DNA from 2 places in the Micromonospora sp. NPDC093277 genome. Region 1 is predicted to be linked to the other one. Evidence: predicted binding sites of a transcription regulator. Region 1 holds the regulator's gene; the other holds the start of a gene.
The links. Region 1 encodes HrcA, which represses chaperone genes, less so after heat shock. Its sites were predicted from a motif close to GGTTNGCACNCTCNNNNNGAGNGTGCNAACC; they were not measured.
Positions count from the first base shown of each region.

Region 1 (9,530 bases):
ACGTGCATCACCCGCCCCGGCTGTGGCACCAGGATCAGGCCCAACCCGAAGCCGGCCGCCCACAGCGCCTCGTCGGTGGTGGTCAGCGGCCAGCGCATCTCGTCGAGGGTGGCCGGGGCGAGCACCGCACCAGCCGGGTCCAGCGCGGCCGGATCGGCCAGGAACGCCGCCCAGCGCGCCATGTCCGGCGCGGTGCTCCAGAGCTGCGCGGCCGGGGCCACCCCGCCGAAGTCGGTCGGCGGCTCCGGCCGCGCCTCGTCGGAGTACGCGTCGACCAGGAACCCGGTCGCCGCCCGGTCGCCGGGGGTGGGACCGGTTGCGGTCAGCCCGAGCGGGGCGAGCACCCGCTCGGCCAGCACCTCCGCCCAGGTGCCGCCGCGCAGCCGGGCGACCAGCTCGCCGAGCAGCGCCAGGCCGAGATTCGAGTAGTGGTAGCGCCGGCCGGTCGGCAGCACCCGCTCCACCCGGGCCAGGTCGACGATCAGCTCGGCCGCGCCGGGGGCCAGCAGCGTGTCCCAGACGTCGCCGTGCGGCTCGCGCTGCAGGCCCGCGGTGTGCGACAGCAGCCGGCGTACGGTCAGCTCACCGTGCGCCGGCAGGTCGAGGTGCCGCCCGATCGGGTCGTCCAGGTCGAGCAGGCCGTCGTCCCGGCACTGCATGACCAGCACCGAGGTGAACGTCTTGGTGACCGAGCCGATCCGGAACACGGTCTCCGGGGCGAGCGGGGTGTCGTTGCCGGTCCCGCCGACCGCGCAGGTCCAGAGCGGCCGGTCGGCCCGGTGCAGGGCGACCGAGACCGCGGGGATCCGGCCCTGGGACTGCGCCTGCCGCACCATCCGGCCCAGCCGGTCATGCACCGTGATCATGCGGGCAGTCTAGGGCCCTGATCAGCGGCAGAGCATCGGCCCGAGCGGCGCACCGCCGAAGATGTGCGCATGCACGTGGAAGACCTCCTGGCCGGCGTACGCCCCGGTGTTGAACATCAGCCGGAAGCCGTCGGCGAGCAGCCCCTCCTCCTCGGCCACCGTGGCGGCCGTGGCGAGCACCTCGCCGGCCAGCCCCGGGTCGTCCTGGGCGAGCGTGGCCACGTCCGCGTAGTGCTCCTTCGGGATCACCAGCACATGCGTCGGCGCCTGGGGGTTGATGTCCCGGAAGGCGAGGGTGGTGGCGGTCTCCCGCACGATGGTGGCCGGGATCTCCCCGGCGACGATCCGGCAGAACAGGCAGTCGGTTCCCATTCCGGCAGTGTAAGGAAGGGCCCCTTGTTAACGCTTTTCGCGGAGGAAGGGCCCCTTGCCAACCGGCGTGGCCCGGTGCGGCACGATGGCGCGCATGACGGGACGGGCGGTACTGGTGACGGGGGCCTCGCGCGGCATCGGACGCGCGGTGGCACGGGCGTTCGCGGCGGGCGGGGACCGGGTGGCGATCCACCACCGGGACTCGGCGGACCTGGCCGAGGGGGTGCGCACGGAACTGCCCGGTGACGGGCACGTGGTGGTCCGCGCCGACCTGACCGACCCGGACGCGGTCCGCGCGATGGTGGACGCGGCGGCGGAGCGCCTGGGTGGGCTCGACGTCCTGGTCAACAACGCCGGCGTGTACGGGCCGCGGGACCTGCCGCACCCGGTCTTCGGCAACACCTACGCGCAGTGGCAGGAGCAGTGGCGGCAGGTCCTGGAGACCAACCTGACCGGGGCCGGCAACGTCACCTGGTGCGCCGCCCAGCACATGCGTGAGCGGGGCGGCCGGATCGTCAACGTGTCGTCCCGGGGCGCCTTCCGCGGCGAGCCGGAGCAGCCGGCGTACGGGGCGAGCAAGGCGGGGCTGAACGCCCTCGGCCAGTCGCTGGCGCTGGCCCTGGCCCCGTACGGCATCGCGGTGGCCACGGTCGCGCCGGGCTTCGTGGAGACCGACATGACCACCACGCATCTCAGCGGCGAGCGCGGCGACGCGATCCGCGCCCAGTCCCCGTTCAACCGGGTGGCGCGCCCCGAGGAGATCGCCGCCGCCGTGCACTGGCTGGCCAGCCCCGAGGCCGAGTGGACCTCCGGCACCATCGTCGACCTCAACGGCGCCTCCTACCTCCGCACCTGACCCACCCCGGGAAGGGTCGGCCCGGTTCATGTCCCGAGGGCCGACACCCACGCCCGCGTCCCGTGTCGCCCGGGCGGGCGCCGGTCACCAGCGGGACAGGCGGGTGGCGAGGACGCTGAGGGCGGCGACGCCGGCGGTGGAGGTGCGTAGCACCGAGGGGCCCAGCCGGACGGTGTGGGCGCCGGCCTCGCGGAACGCCGACAGCTCGGCGGGGGCGATGCCGCCCTCCGGGCCGACCACCAGCACGATCTCGCCGGTCCGCGGCAGATCGGCGGTGGTGAGCCGCTCGTCGGCCTCCTCGTGCAGCACGAACGCGGCGGCCGCCCCGGCGATCCGTCGGGCGACCGTCGCGGTGGACTCGTCGGGTGATCCGGCCACCACCGGCAGCCAGGCACGACGGGCCTGCTTGGCCGCCTCCCGGGCGGTGGCCGCCCACTTCTCCCGGGCCCGTACGCCCCGGTCGCCGCGCCACTGGGTCACCGACCGGGACGCCGCCCAGGGGACGATCTCGTCCACCCCGACCTCGGTCATCGCCTGCACGGCCAGCTCGCCCCGGTCGCCCTTGGCGATGCCCTGCACCACCACGAGCCGGGGAACAGGCGCGTCGACGTACGCCCGGGAGGCGACCGCCAGGTCGAGGGCGCCCCGGCCGACGGCGGTGACCACCGCGCCGGCCGTGCCGCCCCGACCGTCGGCGAGCAACAGCTCCTCGCCGACCCGCAGCCGCTGCACGGTGGCGGCGTGGTGCCCCTCCGGACCGTCGAGGGTCAGCGTGTCGCCGGTGGGCAGCGCCTCGACCAGGAACAGCGGCGCCGACACGCTAGGCGTGCCCGTTGAAGGCGTCGCGCATCCGGGAGAAGAAGCCGCCCTGCTTGCTCAGCTCGGCGACCTCCTCGCCCCGGGTCTTGGCGAACTCGCGCAGCATCCGCTCCTGGTCGGCGTCGAGCTTCGTCGGGGTACGCACGTCCAGGTGGACGTAGAGGTCGCCCCGACCGGTGCCGCGCAGGTGCGGTACGCCCCGGGCGCGCAGCCGCAGCGTGCTGCCCGGCTGGGTGCCCGGCTTGACGTCGACCGTCTCCTCGCTGTCCAGCGTCTTGATGGTGAGCCGGGTGCCGAGCGCGGCGGCGGTCATCGGCACGGTGACCCGGCAGTGCAGGTCGTCGCCCTTGCGCGAGTAGACGTCGTGCGGCCGCTCGTGGATCTCCACGTAGAGGTCGCCGGCCGTACCGCCGCCCGGACCGACCTCGCCCTGCTGGGCCAGCCGAATCCGCATGCCGTCCTCGACACCCGCCGGGATCTTGACGGTGAGCGAGCGGCGGGTCCGCACCCGGCCGTCACCGGCGCAGGTCGGGCAGGGGTGCGGGATGGTGGTGCCGTAGCCCTGGCAGACCGTGCACGGCCGGGCGGAGACCACCTGGCCGAGGAAGGTCCGCTGCACCGACTGCACCTCGCCCCGGCCCCCGCACGCCTCACAGGTGGCGAGATGGGTGCCGGCCGCGGTACCCGCACCCGAACAGGTGGTGCAGAGCACGGCGGTGTCGACCGTGATCGGGGCCTCGACGCCGAACGCGGTCTCGTTGAGGTCCAGTTCCAGCCGCAGGATCGCGTCCGCACCCGGCCGGGTACGCGGACGCGGGCCACGCCCGCCACCGGCGGCACCGCCGAAGAACGCGTCCATGATGTCCTGGAACCCGACGAACGGGCCGGCGCCGCCCGGGCCACCCGGCCCGGCGCCCCCGCCGCCCGGTGCCAGCGGGTCGCCGCCCAGGTCGACGATCTGCCGTTTCCGGTCGTCCGAGAGGACCTCGTACGCGGCGTTGATGTCCTTGAACTTCTCCTGTGCCTCCGGGTCCGGATTCACGTCCGGGTGGAACTGCCGCGCCAGCTTGCGGTAGGCGCGCTTGATCTCGTCGTCGGAGGCCTCCCGGCTGACGCCGAGAATGCCGTAGTAGTCCCTGGCCACTGCGTTCGGTGTCCTCATGTTCGTCTCGCGTTGCGCCGGTCGCCGGCCTCATGCCGGCCGTCGCCCCTGACTGGTCAGTTCTGGGCCAGCAGCTCGCCCACGTAGCGTGCCACGGCCCGCACGGTGGCGATGGTGCCGGGGTAGTCCATCCGGGTCGGCCCGAGCACCCCCAGGCCGCCGACAATCGTGCTGCCCGGGCCGTACCCGGTGCTGACCACCGAGGCGGCCCGCAGGTTGTCGATCTCGTTCTCGTCGCCGATCAGCACCCGGGTGGTGCTCGGCTCGGCCTCGCCGATGAGCTTGAGCAGCACGACCTGCTCCTCGAGCGCCTCGAGGACGGGCCGCAGAGTGCCGTGGAAGTCCAGCAGGCCACCCCGGGTGAGGTTGGCCGTGCCGGCCAGGGCGATGCGCTCCTCGTGCCGCTCGACCAACGTCTCCAGCAGCACGCTGGAGAGCGTGGCCATGGCCGGGCGCAGCTCCGGCGAGGACTCGTCCACCAGCGCCTGGACCAGGGGCGGCGTGTCCGACAGCCGGCTGCCGACCAGCTTCTCGTTGACCAGCCGACGCAGATCGATGACGTCGTCGGCCAGCATCGGCCCGGGCAGCTCCACCAGCCGCTGCTCGACCCGCCCGGTGTCGGCGATCATGACCAGCATCAGCCGGGTGGTGGAGATCGGCACCAGTTCCAGGTGGCGCACCTTGGAGCGGGCCAGGCTCGGGTACTGCACCACGGCGACCTGCCGGGTGAGCTGGGCCAGCAGTCGGACCGTACGCTGCACCACGTCGTCCAGGTCGACCGCGCCGACCAGGAACCGCTCGATGGCCCGGCGTTCGGCCGGGCTGAGCGGCTTGACCCGGGAGAGCCGGTCGACGAAGAGCCGGTAGCCGCGGTCGGTGGGCACCCGGCCGGCGCTGGTGTGCGGCTGCCGGATGTAGCCCTCGTCCTCCAGCACGGCCATGTCGTTGCGCACCGTGGCCGGGGAGACACCGAGCTGGTGGCGCTCGACCAGGGCCTTGCTGCCGACCGGCTCCTGGGTGGCGACGTAGTCCTCGACGATCGCGCGGAGCACGGCGAGCTTGCGGTCGTCGAGACCCATCTCCCCCACCTCCTGACGCACCTCGGCCCGCCCGGCGCAGCGGCACCGCCTGTTCGGACCAGGCGACCCCGCGGTACCGGCCGAGCGTCTGGCACTCGACTGTAGCGAGTGCCAGTCTACGTCGGTGCACCCACCGACGCGATGATCAGTGACGGACCCCCGGTGCGGTCCGCCGCACACTTCGCCACAGCCGAACAGCCGGACATCCGGGACGATGTTGCTCTGGCGCATCCTTGCGAAGGGGACCTAACGTGACGTCCATGACTGAACCACCTCGCCCTCCCGGAGCGGGGGACCCCGGCGCCCAGCCGCCGGGCGGGACCCCACCGTCGGGACCATACGAGCCCACCCCACCACTGTCCGGGGGAGCCGGCGGCCCCGGCTATCCCCCGCCCGGTGACTATCCGCCGCCGGGCGGCTACCCGCCCCCGGGTGGCTACCCCCCACCCGGCGGCTACGCCAACAGCGATGACAAGACCTGGGCGCTCGTCGCGCACTTCGGCGGCGCGGCCGGCGCGTTGATCAGCTTCGGCCCGCTGGGTTTCGTGGGGCCGCTCGTCGCCTACCTGGCCCGCGGTCAGCAGTCGCCGACCGTTCGGGCGCACGCCCTGGCCGCGCTGAACTTCCAGATCCTCTGGTCGGCCATCGCGTTCGTGCTGCTCTTCGTGAGCTGGTGCCTGCTCTTCCTGCCCAGCATCGCGGTGGTGGTGATCCAGATCCTGTTCGGGATCATCGCCGGCATGAGGGCCAACGAGGGGCAGCACTACCGCTACCCGATGTCCGCCAACTTCATCAAGTGATCAGGGCCCGGCCGGCCACCCGGCCGGCCGGCCCCCGGTCAGGGCAACAGGTCGCGGATCACCGCGTCGGCCAGCAACCGGCCGCGCAGGGTGAGCACCGCCCGTCCTTCGGCGTACCCGCCGGCGGTCAGCAGGCCGTCGGCCAGCGCCCGCCGCGCGCCGTCCCGGCCCGCCTCGTCGAGCACGTCCAACGGCAGGCCGGTCGCGAGGCGCAGCCGCAGCATCACGTCCTCCATGTGCGCCTCGTCGGGGGTGAGCAGTTCCCGGGCCAGGCCGGGTGACCGCCCCGCGGCCAGGCGTCCGGCGTACGCGGTCGGATGCTTGACGTTCCACCAGCGCACCCCGCCGACGTGGCTGTGCGCCCCGGGACCGAGGCCCCACCAGTCGCCACCGGCCCAGTAGAGCAGGTTGTGCCGGCACCGGGCCGCCTCGGAACGGGCCCAGTTGGAGACCTCATACCAGGAGAATCCGGCCGCGTCGAGGGCGGCCTCCGCGGCCAGGTAGCGGTCCGCCGCCACGTCGTCGCTCGGGTACGCCAGCTCGCCGCGGCGCATCCGCGCGGCCAGCCGGGTGCCCTCCTCCACGATGAGGGCGTACGCGCTGACGTGGTCCACGCCGGCCGCCACCACCTGCTCCAGCGAGGCGGCGAAGTCCTCCGCGCGTTCCCCCGGCGTGCCGTAGATCAGGTCCAGGTTCACGTGGTCGAACCCCGCGTCCCGCGCCTCAAGCGCGGCGGTGGTGGCCCGGCCGGCGCTGTGCTTCCGGTCCAGGACGGCCAGCACCCCGGGTGCGGCGGACTGCATGCCCAGCGAGATCCGGGTGTAGCCGGCCGCCCGCAGCGTCTTCAGCGACTCCGGGGTGACCGATTCGGGGTTGGCCTCGGTGGTCACCTCAGCGTCGGCGGCGAGCCCCCAGGTCCGGTCGATGCCGTCCAGGATGCGGGCCAGGTCGTCGGCCGGGAGCAGGGTGGGCGTGCCGCCGCCCACGAAGACGGTCTCCACCCGCGGCGGCGGGGTGTCGCCCAGCACCCGGGCGGCGAGCGCCAGCTCGGCCAGCACAGTCTCGGCGTACGTCTCGCGGCTGGCGCCGCCGCCCAGCTCCGCCGCCGTGTAGGTGTTGAAGTCGCAGTAGCCGCAGCGGCTGGCGCAGAACGGGACGTGCACGTAGACGCCGAAGCCGCGCGCGCCGACGGCACGCAGGGCGGCGGTGGGCAGGGCCCCGTCGACCGGGACGGGTTCGCCTTCTGGAAGAGCGCCGGGCATGGCCACTAGTGTGCCCGGCATGACCTCTCCGGACCCTCTCGTGCGGGTCGCCACGGCCCGTGGGGTGACCACCCTCACCCTGGACAGCCCGCACAACCGCAACGCGCTCTCCACCCCGCTGATGACCGAGCTGCTGGCCGGGCTGGCCACCGCGGTCGCCGACGACGCGGTCCGGGCGGTCGTGCTGGACCACACCGGCCCGGTCTTCTGCTCCGGGGCGGACCTGAAGGAGACCGCGGCCGCGTACGCCAGCGGGACCGTGCCGGCCGGGATGCTCGGCGACGTGCTGGCGGCGGTCCGGGAGTGCCCGAAGCCGGTGCTGGCGAAGGTGGCCGGGCCGGCCCGGGCCGGCGGGCTGGGCCTGATCGCCGCGGCCGACTTGGCGGTCTGCGCCGAGGATGCGACGTTCGCCTTCACCGAGGTCCGGATCGGGGTGATCCCGGCGGTGATCTCGGCGACCGTGCTGCCCCGGCTGCACCCCCGGGCCGCCGCCGAGCTGTACCTGACCGGTGACGCCTTCGACGGCCGGCGGGCCGCCGAGATCGGTCTGGTCACCGCCGCGGTGCCGGCGGACCGCCTGGACGAAGCGGTGGCGGGCTACTGCGCCTCGCTGGTGAAGGGCGCGCCGAAGGCCCTCGCCGGCGCGAAGGAGCTGCTGCGCCGGCCGGCCGCCACCGACCTGCGGGCGGAGATCGCCGAGTTGGCCGAGCTGTCCACCGGGTACTTCCTCTCCGCGGAGGGCCGGGAGGGGGTGGCCGCGTTCCGGGAGAAACGATTGGCTCGATGGGTGGCCGCTCTGGACGGTGGTCCGGCAGAGAACGACTAACTCGATGGGTGGTCGCTCTGGACGGTGGCCAGGCCGAGGGCGCGGGCCAGGACGTGGATGGGCGGGCGTGAGCTAGGGACTGTGGCGGGGCGGTGACGGAACGCGAGGCAACCGGTCGGACGACCCCGAGCGCCGCGCCGGGGGACGTAGGCTGGTCGGGCTGTGGGGACAGGAGGTGTCGGTGCGAACTCGAGTTGCGGTCGTGGCGGGCGGTGTGGTGGTGGCGGTCGTCGCCCTGCTCGGCGTCTGGTTCGTCACGAAGCAGTTCGGGCGGCACCTCGGGCTCCCGACCAGCCGCGCCTGCACCGTGGAGGCCGACGGGCGGGTCGTGCTCAGTCCCGAACAGATGGCCAACGCGGCCACCATCGCCGCCATCGGAATGCAGCGGAAGATGCCCGAGCGGGCCGTGGTGGTGGCGCTGGCGACCGCGTACCAGGAGTCGCACCTGCGCAACATCGCGCACGGCGACCGGGACTCGCTGGGCCTGTTCCAGCAGCGCCCGAGCCAGGGCTGGGGCACCCCCGAGCAGATCCAGGACCCGCGTTACGCGGCGAACAAGTTCTACGCCGCGCTGAAGAAGGTCAGGGGCTGGGAGGACATGCGGGTCACCGAGGCAGCCCAGCGGGTGCAGCGGTCGGCCTTCCCCGAGGCGTACCAGAAATGGGCCGACGACTCGGAGATCCTCACCCGCGCGCTGCTCGGCCACGCGACCGGCGCGGTGGCCTGCACGGTCGGGCTGACGCCGACGATGCGCGGCCCGGCCGCGGCGACCGCCCTGGTGGAGAGCCTGGCCCTGGACTGGGGCCTGCCCGACCTCACCGTACCGACCGACCTCACCGGTTTCACCGTGCCGGCGACGGACAGCCGCAACGGCTGGCGGTACGCGCACTGGCTGGTCTCACACGCCGACGACCACGGCGTGAAGCTGGTCCGCTTCGGTGACCTGGAGTGGACGGCCGAGCACGGCACCTGGGCCAGGGTGAAGGGCGGCCGGGCCGCCCCGACGCAGGTGCTGGCGGAGGTCTTCGCGGCGACCTGACCCGGTCCGGGCCGGCGGCACCGGGCGTCGGGACCGACGCGCCCCCGTCAACGGCCGGCGGTGTCGAGACGGCGGCGGACCTTGTCCCTCAACCTCTCGGGCAGCTCCGGCACGTCGAGCAGTCGGGGCAGCAGTTCGGGCTCCAACGTGGTCGCCCGGAACACCTCGCCGACGGTCACCCCGTGCGCCGGGCGGTCCACCACCTCGACCGGGTCACCGGCACCGACCTCACCCTCTCGCACCACCCGCAGGTAAGCGCCGGGCGCGGCCCGGACGGTGAACCGCTTGATCAGGTCGGGCACGCCCCAGAAGCCGGCGAAGGTGGTGCACGGGGTGCGCGGCTTGGTCACCTCCAGCAGCGCGGAGCCCACCGCCCACCGCTCGCCGACCACCGCCCCGGTGACGTCCACCGCGTACGTGGTGAGGTTCTCGCCGAAGGCGCCCGGCCG
Region 1 covers NZ_JBIWJO010000017.1:51,487-61,016, reverse strand. The annotation lists gene ACIRG9_RS28500 (serine hydrolase domain-containing protein) at 1-866, opposite strand, end outside; gene ACIRG9_RS28495 (histidine triad nucleotide-binding protein) at 888-1,238, opposite strand; gene ACIRG9_RS28490 (SDR family NAD(P)-dependent oxidoreductase) at 1,333-2,094, shown strand; gene ACIRG9_RS28485 (16S rRNA (uracil(1498)-N(3))-methyltransferase) at 2,179-2,913, opposite strand; gene dnaJ (molecular chaperone DnaJ) at 2,915-4,057, opposite strand; gene hrcA (heat-inducible transcriptional repressor HrcA) at 4,132-5,154, opposite strand; gene ACIRG9_RS28470 (DUF4870 domain-containing protein) at 5,415-5,954, shown strand; gene hemW (radical SAM family heme chaperone HemW) at 5,993-7,216, opposite strand; gene ACIRG9_RS28460 (enoyl-CoA hydratase-related protein) at 7,236-8,042, shown strand; gene ACIRG9_RS28455 (hypothetical protein) at 8,218-9,081, shown strand; gene ACIRG9_RS28450 (MOSC domain-containing protein) at 9,129-9,530, opposite strand, start outside.

Region 2 (9,530 bases), on a different contig from region 1:
GGGCGGTGACCAGCGGGGTCCGGGTCATGATCTCGCGGACCGGGGTGGCCGGGTCGGAGACGAAGCGCATGTCGCGGTTGGTCACGATGCCGACGAGCTGCCCCTGGCCGTCGACCACCGGCACGCCGGAGATGCGGTAGCGCCCGCAGAGCGCGTCGACGTCGCGGAGGGTGTCGTCCGGGCTGGCGGTCACCGGGTTGGTGATCATGCCCGACTCGGAGCGCTTCACCAGGTCGACCTGGAGGGCCTGGTCCTCCGCCGAGAGGTTGCGGTGCAGCACGCCGATGCCGCCCTGGCGGGCCATGGCGATCGCCATCCGCCCCTCGGTGACGGTGTCCATCGCGCTGGACAGCAGCGGGACGTTCAGCTCGATGTTGCGGCTGAGTCTGGTGCGGGTGTTGACCCGGCTGGGCACGACGTCCGACTCGCCGGGCTGGAGCAGCACGTCGTCGAAGGTCAGCCCGAGTGGCACCACCCGTGCCGAGCCGGCCGGCAGCTCGGGCAGGTGACCGGCCAGCTCGCCGCCGTCGACGCCGGCGGGAAGGTCGGTGCTGGGCGAATTCTCCACGATTGCTCCCCTGAGCTGGTCGGACGGGTTTCGGCGCGAGGCGGCGCGCGCGGGCACCGGCGGACGCCGCGTGACGGCGCGTCGCTTCATCGTACCCACTGTGCTGTGCCGGCCTGGGCAGCGGCGGGCCGGGGCGTAGGCCCCGCCACAGGTGCCCCAGGGGCGGACTTTCCGGTGTGCCGGGGTCTACGGTGAGGGGGTGCACGACGAGCCCATCGACCCGTTCAACGGCGACCCGGCCGATCCGGCTGCCGGCCTGCACGACCCGCGCGAGGACGACCCGCTCGACCCGCTGACCGAGGTCGAGCGACAGGACGTCCTGGAGGATCTGGCCGACCTGGAGATCTATCAGGCCCTGCTCCAGCCGATCGGGGTACGCGGGCTGGTCATCGAGTGCGAGGACTGCCGCGAGCCGCACTACTTCGACTGGGACCTGCTCCGGGGCAACCTGCGCCACCTGCTCGACTCCGGCCGCCCCCGGGTCCATGAGCCGGCCTACGACCCGGACCCGGACCACTACGTGAGCTGGGACTATGCCCGGGGTTACGCGGACGGCGTGCACGACACCCTGACCGAGGGCACCGAGGACGAGGCCTCCGCCGAGGAGTGACCAGCCGGCTCAGGCGACCAGGCCGGCACGGAAGCCCGCCGCCACGGCGTGCGCCCGGTCGCGGGCGCCCAGCTTGCGGAAGAGCCGGCGCGCGTGCGTCTTGACGGTGTCCTCGGAGACGAACAGCTCCCGCCCGATCTCCGCGTTGCTCTTGCCCTCGGCCATGCCGAGCAGCACCTGGAGTTCCCGCTCGGTCAGCCCGACGGCGTTACGTGCGCCGGCGCGCTGCGCGCCGTTTGCCGGGGCCGTCTCCGGCTCGCCACCGGCCGGGTCGGCCGGGTCGTCGCCGCGCTGCGCCGGGACCATCGTGGGCGCCCCCTCCGCGGGGCCCGCCGACCAGGCCGGCGCCGGCCCGCCCTGGGTACGCCCCGGTGTGGCCGGTCGGGCCGCCCCACCGACCGCGGCGGCGTCCCGGGCCGGGTCGGTCACCCGGTGCCGGGCCGGTCGCCCCGGGGCGGCGAGCAGCAGCAACGCCTTCGCGACCGCGCTGGTCAGATCGTGGTCGGCACCCTGGATGAGCCCTCGCGCGCCGGCGCTGATGGTGGCCGCCGCCGCCTCCGACTCCTCGGCGCCGAGCAGCAGCACCGCGGCCTGCGGCGCGCGGGCGAGCACCCGGCGGACGAAGCCCGCGCTGTCCGGCCGGGTGAGGGCGGTGTCGGCGAGCACCACGTCGACCGGGCGCTCGGCGAGCCGCAGCATCACCTCGGGATCGGAGACCGCCGTCCGGACGGCACCGGCCAGCCCGAGCCGCGCCGCCGCGGAGGTCAGGTGCTGGGCCGCGAGTGGTGTCCGAACGCACACGAGAACGCTACGCACTGTGGTCTCCTCTCCGCCTCAGAGCAGACCACGACGGGGTCGGCCAGGGAGGAGGTTCCGGGCAATCATCCGAACTTTTCCGGCAGATGGGGCATATGACGCGAGTTGCCCGAGGTTTCGATCACAGAGGTGTGAGCGCGGGACCCTCCGGGTACCGAGGGGGCCAGGCCGGAACGGTGGCCCGCGCGGACCGACGCGCGGGAGGAGGGGTGCTGATGTCGAACGTACGCAGACTGCCTGGACCCATCATCGACCTCTGGGACTGGCAGCGCCTCGGCGCCTGCCGCGGACGGGACAGCGCGCAGTTCTTCCACCCGGAGGGTGAACGCGGCTCGTCGCGCCTGCGCCGCGAGTCCGGCGCCAAAGCCGTCTGCCGGGCCTGCCCGGTGCGGGCCGAGTGCGCCGCGCACGCCCTCTCGGTCCGCGAGCCGTACGGCGTGTGGGGCGGCTTCAGCGAGTCGGAGCGGCTCCGGGTGCTCGCCCTCGGCTGGGAGGACCTGGCCGACCGCCGGCAGACCCGGGTCGACGTGGCCCGGCTGGAGGCCCGCCTCGGCGCGCCGCACAGGTCCACCGTGCCGCAGCAGCGCCGGATCGCCTGACCGGGGGGTCATCGGCCACCGGCGGCCGGCGGTCCGCCCTCCTCGGCCCCGCGCCGGCGGTGGTGGCCGATTCCCGCCCGCCCGGCTCAGCCCACCGTGACCCGGACCGTGTGCCAGCCGGTGGCCCCGTCCGGCGCGACCGGGCGGGGCTCCTCCGGCTGCGTCGCGCCGTCGGCGTCGGTGGCCCGCACCTGGAGGGTGTGCTCGCCCGGGCCGGCGTCCCACCGCCACGACCACTGCACCCAGGTGTCCACCGAGACCGTCGGGGCGAGCGTCGCCTCCTGCCAGGGGCCGCCGTCGACGCGTACCTCGACCTTCTGGATGCCCCGGTGCTGGGCCCAGGCCACCCCGGCGACCACGACCGGCCCGGCGGTGAGCCGGTTCCGTGGGCGGGGCGTGTCGATCCGGGACTGGGTCTTGATCGGCCCCTGTGCCGCCCACCCGCGCGGCACCCAGTACGCGTCGAAGTCGGCAAAGCTGGTCAGCTCCAGCTCGGTCACCCACTTGCACGCCGAGACGTAGCCGTAGAGCCCGGGGACGACCATCCGTACCGGGAAGCCGTGCTCGACGGGGAGCGGCTCGCCGTTCATCCCGACCGCGAGCAACGCGTCCCGCCCGTCGCGCAGCACCGCCGTCGGGGTGCCACAGGTCCAGCCGTCGACCGAGCGCCCGACCACCTGGTCCGCGCCCTCCTCCGGGCCCGCCTCGTCCAGCAGTTCCTTGATCGGTACGCCCAGCCAGCGCGCGTTGCCGATCAGGTCCCCGCCCACCTCGTTGGAGACGCAGGCCAGGGTGACGTACCGCTCGACCATCGGCCGGGCGAGCAGGTCGGCGAAGCTCAGCTCGATCGGGTGCCGCACCCGGCCGTGGATGCGCAGCCGCCAGGTCGCCGGGTCCACCTGAGGCACCACCAGGGCGGTGTCGATCCGGTAGAAGCCGCTGTTCGGGGTGACGTAGCGGGCGAGCTGGGCCAGCGACAGGTCCGCGCCGGCCGGCACCGCCGGGGCGGGGGCGGACGGCGCGGGCAGGACGACCGCCCGGCGGGCCTCCGACACGCCCCGCCGGCTGGCCAGCCAGTGCCCGCCCACCCCGGCCACCGCCGCCGCACCGGCCAGCGCCCCCACGCCGCGCAGGAACCGCCGCCGGCCGTCCGGGTCGACCTCCGGCTCGGCACCGTCGCCCCGGTCGTGTGCGGAGGGCGACGCCCAGGCCCACAGGTCAGGCGAGAGCGGGCCGGCCAGCAGCAGCCAGAGTGTCAGCGCGCCCAGCCCGGCCCCGACCAGCGAGGGCAGCGCGGCGAAGGCGCCCGCGCCGGCCCGGGTCAGCGCGGCGGCCACCCCGAGGGCGGCGAACACGGCGATGCCGGCCAGGCCGATCGCCAGGCGCCGGGCCGCCAGCACGCCGACCAGCGCGGCGAACGCGGCCAGCAGCACCGCCGTCCCGACCAGCAGGGCGATCTTGTCGTACGTGCCGAAGAGCGCGATGGCGAACTGCTTGAGCGGCTCGGGCACCAGGTCGACGACGAGCCCGCCGACCGCGATCAGCGGTGCCGAGCGGGGACCGGTGAGGACGGCCACCGGTTCGGCGGCACCGATCGCCACGGCCGCGGCGGTGATCCCGGCCAGCGCGGCCTGGCCACGGGAGGGGCTGCTCACGCCGACCAGTGTTGTCGATCGGACGGGCCTTCCGCCATCCACGTCAGCGTTCCGTAAGCAATACGGATCAGGGCACACCGCCCCGGGAGGCGGTGTGCCCTGATCGACTGCCGTTACGCCCCTGGGATCAGAAGCCCGGGCCGTGCTGGTGGCCGTGCCCGTGGCCGTGACCACCGGCGGCGGCCGGCTCGGCCTTCTCCGGCTTCTCCACCACCAGGCTCTCGGTGGTGAGCAGCAGGCCGGCGATCGATGCGGCGTTGGTGACCGCGTTGCGGGTCACCTTCACCGGGTCGAGGATGCCGGACTTGACCAGGTCGACGTACTCGCCGACGGCGGCGTCGAGGCCGTTGCCCCACTCCTGGGCGGCGACCTTCTGCACCACCACGTAGCCGTCGTGGCCGGCGTTCTGGGCGATCCAGCGCAGCGGCTCGACCAGCGCCTTGCGCACGATCGAGACGCCGACCTTCTCGTCACCGGTCAGGCCCAGGTCGTCGTCGAGCACCGGCAGGATCTGGGCCAGGGCGGCGCCGCCACCCGGGACCGTACCCTCCTCGACCGCGGCCTTGGTCGCGGCGATGGCGTCCTCGATGCGGTGCTTGCGCTCCTTCATCTCGACCTCGGTGGCCGCGCCGACCTTGATCACGGCGATGCCGCCGGAGAGCTTCGCCAGCCGCTCGGCCAGCTTCTCCCGGTCCCACTCGGAGTCCGAGGCCTCGATCTCCTTGCGGATCTGGGCGACCCGGTCGGCGACCTCGCTGGCCTGGCCGGCGCCGTCGACGACGGTGGTGTTCTCCTTGTCGACCACCACCCGGCGGGCGGTGCCGAGCACCTCCAGGCCGACCTGGTCGAGCTTGTAGCCCAGCTCCGGGGCGACCAGCTCGGCGCCGGTCAGGATCGCGATGTCCTGGAGCATCGCCTTGCGGCGGTCACCGAAGCCGGGGGCCTTGACCGCGCAGACCTTGAGGGTCTTGCGGAGTGCGTTGACCACCAGCGTCGAGAGCGCCTGGCCCTCGACGTCCTCGGCGATGATCAGCAGCGGCTTGTTGTTCTGGAGGACCTTCTCCAGCAGCGGCAGCAGCTCCTCGATCGCCGAGATCTTCTGCGTGGTGATCAGGATGTACGGGTCCTCCAGGACCGCCTCCTGCCCCTCCACGTCGGTGACGAAGTTCGGCGAGATGAAGCCCTTGTCGAACTGGAGGCCCTCGGTCACGTCCAGCTCGGTGACGAGCGCGGAGCCCTCCTCGACGGTGATGACGCCGTCGCGGCCGACCTTCTCCATCGCCTCGGCGATCAGCTCGCCGATGGTGGCGTCCTGCGCGGAGATCGTCGCGACGTGCGCGATCGACTCCTTGCTGGCCACCTCGACAGCCTTGTCGAGCAGCGCCTCGGAGACCTTGCGGGCCGCCGCGTCAACGCCCCGCTTGAGGCCGGTCGGGTTGGCCCCGGCGGCCACGTTGCGCAGGCCCTCGCGGACCATCGCCTGGGCCAGCACGGTCGCGGTGGTGGTCCCGTCGCCGGCGACGTCGTTGGTCTTGGTCGCCACCTCCTTGACCAGCTGCGCGCCGAGGTTCTCGTACGGGTTGGTGAGCTCGATCTCCTTGGCGATGGTCACGCCGTCGTTGGTGATCGTGGGCGCACCGAACTTCTTGTCCAGGACGACGTTGCGCCCGCGCGGGCCGAGGGTGACCTTGACCGCGTCGGCGAGGGCGTTGACGCCGTGCTCCAGCAGGTGCCGGGCGTCGTCCGAGAAGCTGAGGATCTTCGCCATCAGTATCCCTTCGAAGCGACGTTGCCCCGGCCCGGCGAGCCGGACCGGGGCAACGACACTGATCGGTTGCTTACTTCTCGATGACCGCGAGGACGTCGCGGGCGGAGAGCACCAGGTACTCCTCGCCGGCGTACTTGACCTCGGTGCCGCCGTACTTCGAGTACAGAACGGTGTCGCCGACCTTCACGTCGAGCGGCACGCGGTTACCCTTGTCATCGATCCGGCCCGGGCCGACAGCGAGGACGGTGCCCTCCTGCGGCTTCTCCTTGGCGGTGTCGGGGATCACGATGCCCGACGCCGTGGTGGTCTCAGCCTCGTTCGCCTGGACCACGATCCGGTCCTCGAGCGGCTTGATCGCAACCTTGGTCGCGGTAGTCACGGGCATACCCTCCTGGGGTACTGGTTTCGTTGCTGGTCGACATGCCGACCAGCGTCAATCTGCCACATGCCACCGGGCGGGGCCGTCGTCGCGGGTGCCGGTCCGCCTGGCGTTCAACCCCCGGACACCTGGGCCCGGGCGTTGGCACCCTCAGGGTGAGAGTGCTAATCGCAGGTTATGCCTCGGCTAGCACTCCGTCAAGGAGAGTGCCAACGTGTCGCGCCGGACACGATGATCCACTCCGGGTGCGGCAGCTGTGGCCTCCTCCAGCCGTGAAGACCGCCGGATGCCGCAAACCGACTCGATCAAGCGGCCGGGACAATGGCCGGGTGGATCTGGACCAGCTCGCCGCCCTGCGTACCCCCGAGGGGTCGGCCGCGCTCGCGGCGGCCGCCGAGGTCGCCGGCGGCGATCCGCTGACCGCGGCGGCCCGGCTCCGCTCGGCGGGATACCCGGCCGGGCTGGCCGCCGCCGCGCTCACCCAGGCCGAGCTGCGCCGCCGGGCCGCCGGCAAGTTCGGGCCGGAGGCCGCCGGCATGTTCCTCACCCGCCCCGGGCTGGAGCAGGCCACCCGCCGGGTGGTCGCCGACCGCCGGGCCGCACGGCTGCGCGCCGCCGGGGTGCGCACCCTGGCCGACCTGGGCTGCGGCCTCGGCGCGGACGCGCTCGCCGCCGCCCGCGCCGGCATCCGGGTGTATGGGGTGGAGGCCGACCCGGCGACCGCCGCGATGGCCGCCGCGAACGCCGAGGCGGCCGGGCTGGCCGAGATGTTCACCGTGGAGTGCGGGGACGCGACGGCGTTCGACGTCACCCGGGTGGAGGCGGTCTTCTGCGACCCGGCCCGCCGGGTGGCCGGCACCGGCCGGCGGATCTTCGACCCGAACGCCTACTCGCCGCCCTGGGACTTCGTCACCGGGCTGGCCGAACGGGTGCCGCGCACGGTGGTCAAGGTGGCCCCCGGGCTGGACCACGCGCTGATCCCGGCCGGTGCCGAGGCGGAGTGGGTCAGCGTGTCCGGCGACCTGGTCGAGGCCGCCCTCTGGTGCGGCGAGTTGGCCGAGGTCCCCCGCCGCGCCACCGTGCTGAAGGAAGGGCCCCCTGTCAACGCCTCCGGTAGAGCAGGGGCCCCCTGCAATCAACTCACCGGCAGCGGCGAGGTCGAGGCACCGGTGGGGCCGGTCCGGCGGTACGTGTACGACCCGGACCCGGCCGTGGTCCGCGCGCACCTGATCGCCGAACTGGCCGTGGAACTGGGCGCGACCCTGGCCGACCCGAGCATCGCGTACCTCTACGCCGACACCCCCGTGGCCACGCCGTACGCCCGCTGCCTGGAGGTCACCGACGTGCTGCCGTTCTCGCTGAAGCGGCTGCGCGCCCTGCTCCGGGAACGCCGGGTGGGCCGGGTGGAGATCCTCAAGCGCGGCTCGGCGCTGGAGCCGGAACGGCTGCGCCGGGACCTGAGACTGGCCGGCGACGAGGCGGCCAGCCTGGTGCTGACCCGGGTGGCCGGCGCGCCGACCGTGCTGCTCTGCCGGCCGCTGCCCGCCGGCTGACCGGTTTCCGGCGACGGAGCGGCCTCCCGCGCCGGGCTCCCGACGGTTTTCCGCTCGCCCGTCACGCCGTGCCGGACTAGCTTGTCGGGCATGGCGGGACAGGGCACTCCGGCGACGGCGCTGCTGGCGAAGCGCAAGATCATGCACAGCACCCACCCGTACGACGTCTCGCCGGACGCGCCGAACTACGGCGCGCTGGTCGCGGCGGCCCTTGGCGTGCCGCCGGACCGGGTATTCAAGTCGCTGGTCACCGAGGTCGACGGCGGGCTCACCGTGGCGGTCGTCCCGGTCACCGGGGAACTGGACCTCAAGGCGCTCGCCGCCGCGGTCGGCGGCAAGCGGGCCACCATGGCGGACCGGAGCGTGGCCGAACGGGCCACCGGCTACGTCCGTGGCGGGATCAGCCCGCTCGGCCAGCGCAAACGGCTGCCCACGGTGGTCGACGCGTCGGCGCTGGACCACCCGACCGTCTACGTCTCGGCGGGCCGCCGCGGCCTGCAGCTGCAGCTCGCCCCGACGGATCTGGTCGCCCTGACCGACGCCGTCACCGCGCCGATCGCGGCCGACTGATCCACTTCAGACCATCGCCGTCCGGCGTTCCCGCACCTCACGGCGGGAGCGCACGCCGTGAGGTGCGCGCCGGGTGACAGTGGCGTTGCTGAATTGTTACTGCCACCAACAAACTTCCGACCTCGGCACTCTTGCGTGTCCGACAAGAGGAGGAATACGTTGCCGGACACAACAAAAGCACCGACCACTACTCCCACCCTCGGAAAGGACCCGTGCAGATGCGCAAGGGCTTCCTCACCTTCGCCGCCGTCGGCCTCCTGGCCACCGGCAGCATGGCCGCCTGTGGTGACAACGGCGGCTCCGACCAGGCCGGTGGCTCGACCGACAAGAAGCCGAAGATCGGCGTGATCCTCCCGGACAGCAAGTCCTCGGCCCGCTGGGAGACCGCGGACCGCAAGTACCTGGAGGAGGCGTTCAAGGCCGCCAGCGTCGACTACGACATCCAGAACGCCCAGAACGACAAGAACGCGTTCCAGACCATCGCCGATCAGATGATCACCAACGGCGTGACCGTTCTGATGATCGTCAACCTGGACTCCGGCACCGGCAAGGCCGTGCTGGACAAGGCGAAGTCCCAGGGTGTGGCCACCATCGACTACGACCGGCTGACGCTGGGCGGCTCCGCCCAGTACTACGTCAGCTTCGACAACGAGGCGGTCGGCAAGCTCCAGGGCGAGGGCCTGGTCAAGTGCCTGACCGACAAGGGCGTCAAGAACCCGGCGATCGCCTACCTCAACGGCTCGCCGACCGACAACAACGCCACCCTGTTCAAGAACGGGTACGACTCGGTGCTCAAGCCGAAGTTCGACTCGAAGGAGTACACCAAGGCCGCCGACGACTCCGTGCCGGACTGGGACAACGCCCAGGCCGCCACGATCTTCGAGCAGCAGCTCACCAAGGCCGGCGGCAAGATCGACGGGGTGCTCTCCGCCAACGACGGCCTCGGCAACGCGGCCATCTCGGTGCTGAAGAAGAACAAGCTCAACGGCAAGGTCCCGGTGACCGGCCAGGA
Region 2 covers NZ_JBIWJO010000007.1:101,273-110,802, forward strand. The annotation lists gene guaB (IMP dehydrogenase) at 1-568, opposite strand, end outside; gene ACIRG9_RS17000 (DUF5319 domain-containing protein) at 768-1,178, shown strand; gene ACIRG9_RS17005 (LuxR C-terminal-related transcriptional regulator) at 1,188-1,994, opposite strand; gene ACIRG9_RS17010 (WhiB family transcriptional regulator) at 2,210-2,593, shown strand; gene ACIRG9_RS17015 (sulfite oxidase) at 2,680-4,248, opposite strand; gene groL (chaperonin GroEL) at 4,376-6,016, opposite strand; gene groES (co-chaperone GroES) at 6,087-6,401, opposite strand; gene ACIRG9_RS17030 (methyltransferase domain-containing protein) at 6,725-7,948, shown strand; gene ybaK (Cys-tRNA(Pro) deacylase) at 8,039-8,518, shown strand; gene ACIRG9_RS17040 (sugar ABC transporter substrate-binding protein) at 8,737-9,530, shown strand, end outside.
Region 2: a site for HrcA is predicted at 6,535-6,565, ahead of groES (co-chaperone GroES). Genes of this name have one in related genera too.